Regions from separate parts of the Ornithinibacillus salinisoli genome, predicted to be linked through region 2. Evidence: riboswitches for the same ligand, from Rfam matches in the RefSeq annotation. Region 2 holds a riboswitch; each other region holds the start of a gene.
The links. Region 2 has a riboswitch for cyclic di-GMP ahead of ACFSTA_RS14915 (anti-repressor SinI family protein). Riboswitches for the same ligand answer to the same signal wherever they lie in the genome.
Positions count from the first base shown of each region.

Region 1 (4,284 bases), on a different contig from region 2:
TGGTTATTGGAACCTTTTTTGTATTTTTACAACGATCTGTTGGAGTTCCAGAGGAGTCTAAACAACTTGTTACGACATTTGCTATGGTTGGGGTAGCACTTGTTAATGCGATTCCTATTATCGCTCTCGTCTCACTATTTATGATGACACCCGCATAAATTAAGTCGTTAAAAATTTTCTGTGCGCCTACACGTGTGTAGGGCACTTTTTTTGTATTGCTTTCATAAAGTACTATTTCCTACTATAATATGATAAGAAATTGGCGTTTTGAAAGTTGGTAGAGATTTGGATAATCACAGTAAAATTACAAAGGTTTGTATGTTGGCAGGAAAAATAATGTTGGAGTGTAGCGCCGAAACTTATCGTGTGGAAGATACGATGGATCGGATAGCAAGGGCTTTTGATATCGCAAATCCACAAAGCTATGCAACACCAACCGGGATTAATTTTTCCGTTGATCGGGCTGAGGCTGCTAACTTCATGCGGATTGCCAAGCGTACGACAGATTTATATAAAATAGCCGAAGTTAATCGGATTTCTCGCATGATCACAGCTAATGAACTCACGTTGGATGAGGCACTGGAATCCTTGAAGCGATTAGAATCCAAGAGCCTTTTCTACTCTCACAAGATACAAATTCTTGCTGCTGCACTAGTGAGTGGCTGCTTTACCATCATGTTTGGCGGCACATGGACAGACTTCCTTCCCGCTTTTATTGCAGGAGGATTAGGATTTGCTGGGATGTTAGGGGTTGAAAGGTTCGTGGAAATCCGCTTCATAGCAGAGTTCTTTGCATCCTTAATCATTGGGTTGACGGCATGGGTATTTATTACAACCGGATTAGGAATGGAACTGGATAAAATAATTATTGGGGCCGTCATGCCATTAGTTCCAGGTTTACATATCACGAATGCGGTCCGCGACTTAATGGCAGGCCACCTCGTTGCAGGCGTCTCCAAAGGAGTCGAAGCAATACTCACCGCATTCGCCATCGGAGCAGGCATCGCCGCCATCCTCGCCTTCGCCTAGTAATGTCGAAAAATGTCGGTGCCTGTCACCTGTCGAATTTTGTCGGTGACAGGCACTTTATAAGTTAGGAGTTTTGGGTTATGGTTATTGTTGCGCAGTTGGTTACTAGTTTTATTGCTGCGGCTGGTTTTGGTGTTCTTTTTAATGCTCCTCGAAGGGCTCTTATTCAATGTGGATTTGTTGGTATGGCTGGTTGGATTTTGTATTTTGTTCTCGTACAAAATGGTATGGATGCTGTTCCAGCAACTGTTTTCGGTGCCATGTTAGTAGCCGTTTTCAGTCATATATTAGCACGGATTTATAAAACACCTATTATCGTATTTAATGTTTCTGGGATCATTCCTCTTGTTCCAGGCGGAATTGCATACGAAGCAATGCGTAATTTCGTGGAAAATGATTATTACAATGCGATTCAATATTCTGCCAAAGTTATGCTGCTAGCTGGAGGTATAGCGATTGGTTTAATGTTCTCGGAGGTTGCTAATCAAATCATTCGAAAACTAGTTACTAAAAAATCGCGTGCTTGACTTTTATAAATTATTTCACCAGTTCATTCTTTTTTATCCGCTATAATTTAGTGCGAATTACCTACCATAAATAGGTAATTTTGTCTAAAAGTGACGAAATATATTGAAAATATCGTTCAAAAGTTATATTATTTAGATAACATTAATATATGTAAAAGGCAAACTTATTGAAAAATAAGGACGCAAAGTTACGAGTCTAAGGTCATCAGACTAAGATCGTCGGACCGCCACAGGGATTGGGTAAAAAAGTATTGCAAATCTTGAAGACATCTTTATCCACCATATTTAGAGGTGGATTTTTTTATACCTGATTTGGGAATGCCCCTTTTACATAAGATTTTTTTCTATATGAAAGGTGGATGTTCTATTGACAGTATTGTTTGGTACAATCGAGTACTTCGAAAGAGAACTATTAGTAGCTGCTAAGAATCGACCGAAAAAATTATCAGAAATAGATCAAATTAAATCATTTTACTCATTATTAGAGAATGAAATTTCATATGATTATATATGTGATGATTCATTCCGAAAAGACTGTTTACAAAACCTTACAACTGCATATGAGAAAATCATCAGTCAAAAAACAGCTCGACAAGTAAAGATATCGTTATCTTAAAAGGAGGCTAATGATGAATAAAGAAAATAGTTTATCATCAGAAATGGAAAAAGCAGGTATAGGAGATGTAATTCTTTTTGATCGAAGAGATAATCTGTGCGAAGGAACAGTTTTTCTTGTAAGGGATAATAGTGTATTAGTTGAAATATCTAGGGAAGCTGCCAAGATATTAGGGTATGAAATGCCAAACACAGTTGTTAGACATGGGAACTATACAATTAAAGCAAGTTGTTAACGTAAAAAAGGAGTTCTGTCCTCATTGGACAGAACTCCTTTTATGATTATACTTACTTCACTAATTCTTTTAGTTGTTTTCCTGGCTTGAATGCAGGAACTTTGCTAGCAGCAATTTGGATTTCTTCCCCAGTTTGAGGATTTCTTCCAGTACGAGCTGCGCGGTCACGTACTTCAAAGTTTCCGAAACCGATTAATTGTACTTTGTCTCCACTTTTTAATGAGTCAGAGATAGATTCAAATACTGCGTCTACAGCTTTTGTTGCATCCTTCTTTGAAAGTTCACTTTTCTCTGCTACTGCATTTACTAATTCTGTTTTATTCATTTCTATCAACCTTTCCTATTTCTTATTTATATCTCTATTTTACTATATCGGTAATATTTAGCAAACATTAATAGCCAAATCCAACTATATTACATGTTTTTCGTCCATTTTATAGTAAATGAATAGAGATTTGGACGGAAATAGCTTTTTTTAGTAGTATTAGTATATTATTCCGATTATTTTTTCTAACCTAAGGGAGGTGCGGACATGGGATACGTTATTTCATAAAATAACATCCATTTGAAAGTGTTTGTGGACATGAAGTACGTTAATTGCACCAATTAGGACGAGAATACCTGTATTTTCAGTTAATAAAGGAACAGATGTCCTCCTAGACTCTCAAAAGCATAATCTGTCACAAATAAGAGAACAATTGTCCGCTTGATTACTATACCAAAAAATCCCACTACACTAACCATAAGCTAACCAATAAATGAAGATAAAACACAATCAGAGCACATTACCACACACATAAGAAAAAGCCCCCAAAGGAGCTTTTCCCACAAAAATTATGCTTCTTTTTTCTTTCGTCGGACAATTTTACCTGTTAGATCATCGAACAAGGTATATACGACCGGAATCAATACCAGTGTAAATATACTTGAAACACTTAAACCAAAGATAATCGTAACAGCTAATGGTTGCTGCATTTCCGCACCTTCTCCTAACGCAAGACCTAGCGGTATCATCGCTAGGATCGTTGTTAATGTCGTCATAAGGATAGGACGTAATCTGCTCTTTCCGGCTTCAATAATTGCCTCAAATCGGTCCATACCTCTCCTCCGTAAAATATTGATGTAATCAACAAGTACGATCGAGTTGTTCACAACTATTCCGGCGAGCATAATGATTCCGATAAAACCTGGGATACTTAACGGTAATCCAGTAACAAACAATCCACCCATAACACCAACAACAGTTGCTGGAAGAGAGAACATAATAATAAACGGGAATAGGAAGTTCTCAAATTGAATTGCCATTACCGCATACACTAAAAAAATGGAGAAGACAAGGGCTAGCGCTAAATCAGTAAATGATTCCGTCATGTCTTCCGCTTGCCCACCTAACGAGTAAGAGTAATTTTCAGGAATAGACATACTCGCTAATCTATCTTCTATATCTGATACGACACTTGCTAAGTCACGATCCACAACATCACTCGTTATATTCATTTGTGGTTGTTGATTTTGTCGTAATAACGAAACAGGTCCTTGCATTTCCTGAAAATCAGAAACCTCTTCTAAAGGTATCACTGCTCCAGTTGGTGTTGTCACTTTCAAATCCTGTAAATCGCTGATAGTACTACGCTGATCTTCGGGATATAGAAGTGTGACATCCATTTCATGTCCTTCCTCACGATATTGAGTTGCTAGTTGCCCCGTAAATTGGAGGCTAATTTGTCCCAATATCTGATCTTGAGTTAATCCGTACATAGCCGCTTTTTCATTATTTATTTCAATGTTCATTTGCGGCACACCTTCTGATGCCGCTGTAGTAGGATTATACACACCATTCACCGCTTGTATTTCAGAAACAACTTCCTCAGCTAAGT
Region 1 is NZ_JBHUMI010000014.1:388,820-393,103, forward strand. Features, by position in the region: gene ACFSTA_RS09095 (hypothetical protein) at 1-158, shown strand, start outside; gene ACFSTA_RS09100 (threonine/serine exporter family protein) at 319-1,029, shown strand; gene ACFSTA_RS09105 (threonine/serine exporter family protein) at 1,110-1,556, shown strand; cyclic di-GMP riboswitch class I at 1,704-1,788, shown strand; gene ACFSTA_RS09110 (hypothetical protein) at 1,924-2,172, shown strand; gene ACFSTA_RS09115 (DUF2187 family protein) at 2,186-2,407, shown strand; gene ACFSTA_RS09120 (HU family DNA-binding protein) at 2,460-2,732, opposite strand; gene ACFSTA_RS09125 (efflux RND transporter permease subunit) at 3,242-4,284, opposite strand, start outside.
Region 1: another riboswitch for cyclic di-GMP. It lies ahead of ACFSTA_RS09110 (hypothetical protein); the one in region 2 lies ahead of ACFSTA_RS14915 (anti-repressor SinI family protein).

Region 2 (4,284 bases):
GGTACTAATATAATATCTGCACCAGCTTCTACATATTTTTCAATCGTATCAATATCTGCAAGGCCCTCAGAAGTATCTGCCTTCACACCGGCACCATGCATTTTACCAGCAATAATGACCAAATCATCACCAGCTACCTCGTTTGCAACCGAAATTGACTTCAAAATAGCCTTATTAGAAACACCTGTCTTCGGATTTCCAGTAAGGCAAATGATATCAACACCAAGATCTTTTGCTTTTTCAATCGTATTTTTGGTAGCTCTTCTACCCTCTGGTAAGACATCTAAATCTTCCATCTGATCAGCTTCAGGATCAACAGGCTCTAAATTAATCCCTACTGGTCGTCCAATTAATTTTTTTAATTCTCGAATCACATCGTTGGATTTGACATTTACTAACCCTTCAATATGTGGTTGATTAACATCAAAAATATTTAACAGGATTATGTCTGCTCCAAAAGAAGATGCATATTCCGCATTCGTTAGACCGGGATATAAGGGTACACTTGAGCTAACTATTTCGGAAATTAATGTTCTGCCTTCTGATGCTTGAATCGATTGTATTAAATCAAATTTATTCATCTTTTCAAAGTCGCTCGCTGTACAATTTAATAGTCGCTTCACCTATCAGATTCCTCCATTCATTGTCCATAATTAGAGCATGCTTCTAAGCTAGTGCATTTATACACACCAGCTTAGATCAACTATATTGTTTTGGATATAAGTCTACTAGATAAGGATTTCCACATATACGTACTGTAAATAGGTTTTAAAAAATTATTAGTTCGCCATCGTATCTTTCTTTGATAAGGGTATGTGATCAGATAGATGATTAATTAATGTCTGTACTAATTCGTCCGATGTTTTTATTTCATTATTTTCTGTTTCTTCGATAACTTTTTTCAACATATATTTTAGATATTCGCGTTCTCTCATTCATATCGCCCTCAAGAATTTGACTTGTAAAGTGAACCTTATCAGCGAAAGGCACATTCCACCCCTTATGGTTCGTAATTGTACGAATCAGTCACTGATAATTAACAATTTTGTTGCCTATTTCGCATTGTTTCTTCTTCGATAATGAAAGTACACTAATAATAAACTAGCTAATAATGCACCAAATGAATCTAGCAAAACATCTCCAATATAAGGAGTTCTATTCGGGGTTAATCCTTGATGGAATTCATCAATACTAGCATATGCAATCGTCAGTAAAAGTGAGACAATAATAGTTGTCCACTTAGATATATTAGTTGTCTTCCTAATCGCCAGAAATAACAGGTAAAATAACACAAAAAATACAGTTACATGTGCTCCTTTACGAATGAAAAACTCAATAAACCCTTCAACACCAAGGTTTGCAACACTGACTTCTGAACGATGATATGTAAAAACAATCCAATCCAGATAGCGTTCTAAAAAAGACAGATCAATCGTATTCGATAGCATCGGTTTCATATCTTGATCCTCATATGGCTGTGACGAAGAATAGAAAATAATCAACATCCATCCAATTGGATAAAGCCAATAAAAATAAGTACGCATCATTTCACCAAATTTAAATTTACTATGTTACGGATACTATAATAACATGAATTTTGGTGAAATGCCTCGATTAATTCATTCCCAAAACAAAAACCGTCAGCTATGCTAAACGGTTTTGAGTATAATTTATGTAAACCTTATTCTTGTTTTTTACGCCATTTATTAAATTCGAGATATTCTTTAAATTGTTCTTTCGATATACCTGATTCCATTGCCTCTTGAACAATTTTTAACCATTCATCGTCTAAATCTTCTAATTGCTGTGATCTATCCGCATTGATCAACTCATTAACAGATACACCTAGAACCGAACTAATCTTTTCGATAAACTGGATCGATGGATTGGACTGAAGGTTCCGTTCAATAGAACTTAAGTAAGATTTTGCGACATTAGCTTTCTCGGCTAGCTCAGAAATAGACATCTTTTTTTCTTGTCGTAACTGCTTTATTTTTTCACCGATCAAGTTCTCTCACCTCTTTCAATGCGAATTATACCACAAATTAGGTGAGCGGTTCTATTTAAAGCACATTTTTTTCGAAAAACATTATATATTTTGTTGTGCTTCGGACAAAAAGAGCCGAACCTCCTCCACCGTCATGCCTATTGATCTGGCTTCCTTCATTAATTCAACCCATTCACAATCCAATTTGACATTTTCAATGATTTTTTCCAATCTCCTGTCCCCCATTACTTTCCAGGTAATCCAGCCGTCATAGCATGATGCTTTAGACCTGTGACTTTGCGCCCTCATTTTTCAATAAGTTTGCCCTTCACTGGGATATTCGAAATTAGCTATAAGACTATTATACTGTATATTCAAGACATTGAGCGTGTCTTGTTTTGTCAAATGGTAACTAGTTTTGTAAGATTCAGAAAATATTTCATGTCGTTTTGCACATCAGACATGTTGTTTGTTGTTTTTTCTAACCCTTTTTATAGCACTCGATGCGGCAATGACAACACCTGTAACTAATAAGATACTTCCGATTAATAAGAGGTTAAACATATTTGTTGCCGTATCAGGTAAGATAGATCCACCGTCTTTATTGTCTTTATCGCTTCCAACGGAACCATCTACACTTTCTTCATCACGATCATTCGTATCTGTATCTTCTGCTCCTTCAGCTACGAAGATAAAGGTGAATTGAGCATCAAGCCCTTGAAATTCATTCCCCAAATGTTCTGGAAATCGTACAGTTATCTCTAATTCCTCTTCGTTAGTTGATGTTATTTCCCTTACAGGCAACTTCTCAAAATCTGCAAGTTTACCAGTATATAATTCATCATTCGAATCACGAATCTCTAATAAAAACTCATTAAATAGTTTTTCTGATCCTTCATTTCGAATACTCATTTGATATTCAAAATCATATTCACCAGCATTTTTAATCGTTATGTTTCTTTCTGCCCAGTCACCTGGTTTCATATTATCGATGTTAAACAATACATCACTTGGAGATAGGCTAATATCGATTTCTGCCATATCATCTGCATTTGATTCATCTGCAAAGCTTTTTGCAGGATCGCTAATTACCGTAAAACCAATAATAAACATGAGACATAGAATTAATATCCGTTTCATTTGATCGCCCCCTTTACAGGCTATTTTTAATGAGAATTTAACTTATTAAACTGTTTCCTTTTTCTTCTTTTGTATCCTGTTTATTTGAAGAATCGATTTCTCGTAACGCTTTCCAAATTATCCATCCCGAATAACCAATCAGAAGAATACCTGGTATTAATAATAGGAAAGCACCATTTTGTGATTGAGCAAAGTTAACTAAATATCCTAAATATGGAATCGTAAAACCAGTATATTCTGCGACTACATTTTCAGATAGTACAGGATTTAAGTCTTCCGCATTATTATTATCACCTTTTGTACGATATAAAATCTCCTCGCCACTTTCAACCACTTCAGTTACTCGGTGAGTTATTAATTTACCGTCTTCTTCCATAAATGTAATGACATCATTCGGTTGAAAGCGTGTCATATCACCTCCAGGCTCTACTGCTATAATAGAGCCTGTTTTGATGTCAGGTTCCATAGATCCTGATAAAACCGTTTTTAGTTGGTATCCAAATACTTCTGGTTCGCCACCAGATGCCTTAGACGATATAACGATGAACAACATACCGATTAATACGATGAATAACAATGTAGTAGTTATATGATTAAGGAAGTTTAATATTTTTTTCTTATTCAGCTTCTTCATCTGTTTCATCACCTGTTTCTTCCCCCTCACCTGTTACCACATCACCGTTGGATTCAGAATTATTCGAGCTTTCTTCATCCCCTTCTGGCTGGCCATTAGGAGGAATCTGCTCATCCTCTTCAGAAGGTTCCGGGTTATTCTCATCTTTCGGTTCATTACTCTGTGCATCCTCTATATTCTTCTCAATAGATTCCTCATCTGATGTTCCTTCTTTGTTTTCTTCTACATCTGAAACATCTTCAGTATCTTGCGTTTCCGTTTCATCTGTTTTTTCATCTGTATTATTTTTTTCTTTGTCCTTACAATTAACCTTTATCTTCTCACTCCAAATTTCTTTACTCGAAGTTCCTTCATAACCATCTCGTTGGATGGCTTTAAACATATAGAAACCTTCTTCTTCAGCCTCATATGTAAGCTGTGTTTCTGCATCTGCCTCAATAGGTTGTATTATACCAGTAGCTATTTTTTCGCCATTTATTTTTGGCTCACCTGTTTCTACGTAAAATACCTCATATTCACTTGT
Region 2 is NZ_JBHUMI010000017.1:194,699-198,982, reverse strand. Features, by position in the region: gene ACFSTA_RS14935 (DUF7916 family protein) at 1-623, opposite strand, end outside; gene ACFSTA_RS14930 (hypothetical protein) at 780-935, opposite strand; gene ACFSTA_RS14925 (VanZ family protein) at 1,053-1,547, opposite strand; gene ACFSTA_RS14920 (helix-turn-helix domain-containing protein) at 1,682-2,008, opposite strand; gene ACFSTA_RS14915 (anti-repressor SinI family protein) at 2,090-2,218, opposite strand; cyclic di-GMP riboswitch class I at 2,240-2,323, opposite strand; gene ACFSTA_RS14910 (TasA family protein) at 2,444-3,127, opposite strand; gene sipW (signal peptidase I SipW) at 3,165-3,770, opposite strand; gene tapA (amyloid fiber anchoring/assembly protein TapA) at 3,745-4,284, opposite strand, start outside.

Region 3 (4,284 bases), on a different contig from region 2:
ACAAAATGAAAAAATAATTAAGGAGGTTACAGAGCGTTTAAAAGGGATTGATATAGATATAGTAAGCAGTGATAATCAACTGGCTGAACTACTTGTGGATTCCCGCTATTCTTTTTTTCCGTTATTAGAGAGCGTATCACGACCCGATGGAGTTGTTAACTATTTGTCCCGTGGACGCTTCGCAATTTTTATAGATAATGTACCAAATGTTATTATTGGGCCAGCTAATCTAGGCGTTCTCTTGAAAACGTCTGAAGATGACCATATGCCGTTTTATTATGCTTCATTTGAAATTTTAATAAGAATTGTTGGATTAGTATTGTCTATTTTCCTTCCATCATTTTGGGTCGCTTTATCTACATATAATATGGCTCAGATCCCTTTTTCATTGCTTGCGACAATTGGTGCTAATCGAATTGGTATTCCTTTTAACACCACCATTGAATTGTTGCTAATGATCGGTCTTTTTGAGCTTTTTCGTGAAGCAGGTGTCAGATTGCCAAAAGCTGTTGGACAGACAGTTGCCGTAGTAGGAGGACTTATTGTTGGTGATGCTGCAATTAGAGCGGGATTAACATCCCCAACAATGCTTGTTGTCTCATCTATTACTGCTGTTGCGACATTTACATTAGGGAATCAATCCTTGTTTGGAACTGTTACTATTTTAAGGTTATTTTCCATACTATGCGCCGGTGTTCTAGGAATGTATGGTTTTTTCCTCAGTATGTTTTTGATTATTGGCTACCTTGCTAAACTTGAATCTTTTGGAATACCATATTTAAGTCCTATTTCCCCATTCGTTAAAGATGATTTTCCTAAAACGATGCTAAGAATTCCAGTAAATAAGCAAACTAAACGTGCCAGTATACTTAACCCAATGGATGATGACAGGCAGGAGGAAAAATAAATTGAGACTATACAAAGGTGTTTGGATAGGAGCTATTCTGTTACTTACTTTAAGTGGTTGCTGGGATGAAAAGGATGTCGGTGAAGTTAATTTTGCTACAGCTATTGGCATAGATTATGTGGATGAAAATTATATACTCTATGTGCAAATGATGGATTTCGCCAATGTAGCTAAAAAGGAAGGGGGGAAGCAATCTGAGGATGTTTCATTATTTATTGGAAAAAGTTTAGGATCTACGTTAAATGAGGCAGTGACTAATTTATATCATACATCCCAGGAATCGATTAATTGGGGACAAGTTGGAGCAATCATTTATTCGGAATCTGTGCTGAAAAAGGGAATTGAGACCTTTGAACAAGCCATAAATAGAAATGGAGAGTTTCGTTACACACCATGGATGTTCGCTACAAAAGAACCTGTGGAAGAAATACTTGGTGTTTCTGGCTTCTTCAAGTTACCACCTCTCTATACGATTTTATACAAACCAGAAAATGGGTACAGAGTGCATTCGTTTATCAAGCCAATAAGAATGCATAAGTTTGTTTCAATCTATAAGGAACCAGGTAGTACTGCAGTATTACCATCTATAAGTTTAGACTATGATTCATGGAAAGAGATTTCTACAAAGGAAGACCCCAAAAAAACGTTGAAAATAAATGGTGGTTTTCCGATTGTCCAAGAAAAATTTACGAAATGGATGTCTCTTGAAGAATTAAAAGGATTACGGTGGATTGAATCTGATACGGAAAATACTCCGGTTAAGATTATAGAAGACGAAAAAGTTATAGGAATGGTAGAAATAAGTAGACCCTCGACGAATATAAAACAGATAGAAGAAGGGAGAAGTGCAAAATTTAACATTGAATTAAAAGCAACTGGACAATTAACGGATCTAAAGGAAAGTAGATCGTTAGAAGAAATAGAACAATTGATAAATCATCAAATTGAAGAAGAAATTAGAAAAACTTATCAAATAGGGTTGGATAATAATACTGATATATATAGTTTGAGAAGGATTTTATTTCGCAATGGTATGAAGCTTGAAAATGTGAAAGATTTCCAACTTACAGAAGAAACTTTAAATGAAATTTCAACCACCTTTCATCTTGAAAGTAAAGGTATATATGATTGAGGGAGAAGCAATTGAAAACAGTTCTCTTGTACCAGTTTTCATAATATTAGAATAGAATGGTTTCACTGTTAGTGGCTCTTTCCGAAGTTTTTAAACAAATTATTTAGATTACGAGACTACCTGTGGTACCGATTAAAATATTACTCGTGTTTATTTTCAAAGTTTATATAAAACTCTCACTTATACAAAAAATTGGAATATAAGGATTTACCTTTCATCGGGTATAAAGTTATAGTAAAATTGAACTGGTGATTGGAAGTAAAGTAAATATATGGAACCATTACAACTTTCATCACATATAAATTTGCAACTAAAGTAGCATTTATGCAGTAGGTGCAGATAAATAAAAAACAATTTTTTATTCATTCCTTCGATAATAGCAAACTCATTGAAAAGTGAGGACGCAAAGCTACGGGCCTAATGGAATAATTTCTATGGCAGCCGGGTTGCCGAAAAGGTTGGAGATAATATTAATGATGTATTAATTTACATTTTTATGTCCACCGATATTTCGTGTGGACTTTTTTATTTTCAATTTGTCTTGCTAGTAGAGGAAATGATAGGAGAAAGGAAAGGAATTAGCATGTCACAACAAGAACACTGGAAATCAAAAATTGGCTTTATTTTAGCGGCTGCAGGATCTGCGATTGGCTTAGGAGCTATTTGGAAGTTTCCTTATGTTGCAGGAACTGGTGGTGGAGGAGCGTTCTTCTTCTTATTCTTAGCATTTACACTTGTGTTGGGAATGCCACTATTATTAGGGGAATTTATTATTGGGAGAAAGGGACAAAGTAATCCGATCGATGCGTATAGTAAACTAACATCCAATCCGAAATGGAGTTTTATAGGTAAAATTGGAGTATTTACTAGCTTTATACTTTTATCTTTCTACAGTGTAGTCGGCGGTTGGATTATCCTATATATCGTAAAAATAGTGTCGGGTGGATTAAACGGACTGGAACAAGGGCGATATATGGAGTTATTCGAAGAAATTATCTCGAATCCTTTTGCGACGCTTACTGCTCAGTTCGTATTTATGCTTATATCCATTCTTGTCGTTTCTAAAGGAATTCAAAAAGGAATAGAATTAGCAAGTAAAATCATGATGCCTGCTCTACTAATACTCTTTATTGGATTAGTGATTCGTTCGTTGAGTCTTGATGGTGCAATGGAAGGCGTGAAGTTCCTATTAGTACCTGATTTTTCAAAATTGACGTCAGAAAGTATATTATTTGCACTTGGACAGTCATTTTTTACGCTTTCTTTAGGGGTTTCCGTTATGGTAACTTATGCATCTTACTTACCTAGAACGCAAAATTTACCACAATCAGCTTTTTCTATCATTATATTAAATACAATTATCGCATTATTAGCAGGATTAGCTATTTTTCCTGGGGTCTTCTCCTTTGACCTCGAACCGAATGCGGGTCCGGTTTTAATATTCGCGGTTTTACCTGAAGTATTTAACCAAATGCCTTTTGGGATGTTTTTCTTTTTAGCCTTTTTAATTTTGTTTTTATTCGCTGCTTTAACATCTGCCTTTTCTATGATTGAAATTATTGTGGCTTCCGTTACGAAAAATAATCCAATGAAGCGTAAAAAATCAACTTGGATAGTAGGAATTCTTATTTTTATCGTTGGTATACCATCTTGTTTATCTTATGGTATTTTGGCAGACGTACAGCTATTTAATAAAACATTTTTCGATCTAATGGATTTTGCAGTAAGTAATGTTTTAATGCCCTTAGGTGCACTATTAATTGCAATTTTTGTATCCCGAAAAGTATCAAAGGATGTACTATTTACAGAATTAAAGTCTGGTTCGAACATAGGATCCGTTTTCTTTTCGATATGGTTTGTCTTATTAAAATATGTAACTCCGATTGCAATTATTATTGTCTTTTTAGATGTATTAGGGTTATTTAATTGGATAATAGATTTATTTAATTAGGAATACAACAAGTTAAAACTTCATGGAGGTTATGTGTATGGCGACAATGAAGGAAATGCAAAAATTGTTTCCAAGTATAGATGGTAATGAATATCAAAGAGAAGAAATAATCTCTCATATAAAAAATATTTTTACGGAGATAGATGAGTTAAAAGATCCTTCCAAATTAACATTAGGGGAAATGCCAGAGTATACCGAGGATTACTATAACCGTGTTATTCAACAGGCAATGGTTCCAGAAATGGGATTACCTATGGAAGATACAGTCCAAAAGCTTTTAAACTTAGTGAAAGG
Region 3 is NZ_JBHUMI010000046.1:30,043-34,326, forward strand. Features, by position in the region: gene ACFSTA_RS20505 (spore germination protein) at 1-907, shown strand, start outside; gene ACFSTA_RS20510 (Ger(x)C family spore germination protein) at 909-2,039, shown strand; cyclic di-GMP riboswitch class I at 2,408-2,493, shown strand; gene ACFSTA_RS20515 (sodium-dependent transporter) at 2,623-3,990, shown strand; gene ACFSTA_RS20520 (pyridoxal phosphate-dependent decarboxylase family protein) at 4,037-4,284, shown strand, end outside.
Region 3: another riboswitch for cyclic di-GMP. It lies ahead of ACFSTA_RS20515 (sodium-dependent transporter); the one in region 2 lies ahead of ACFSTA_RS14915 (anti-repressor SinI family protein).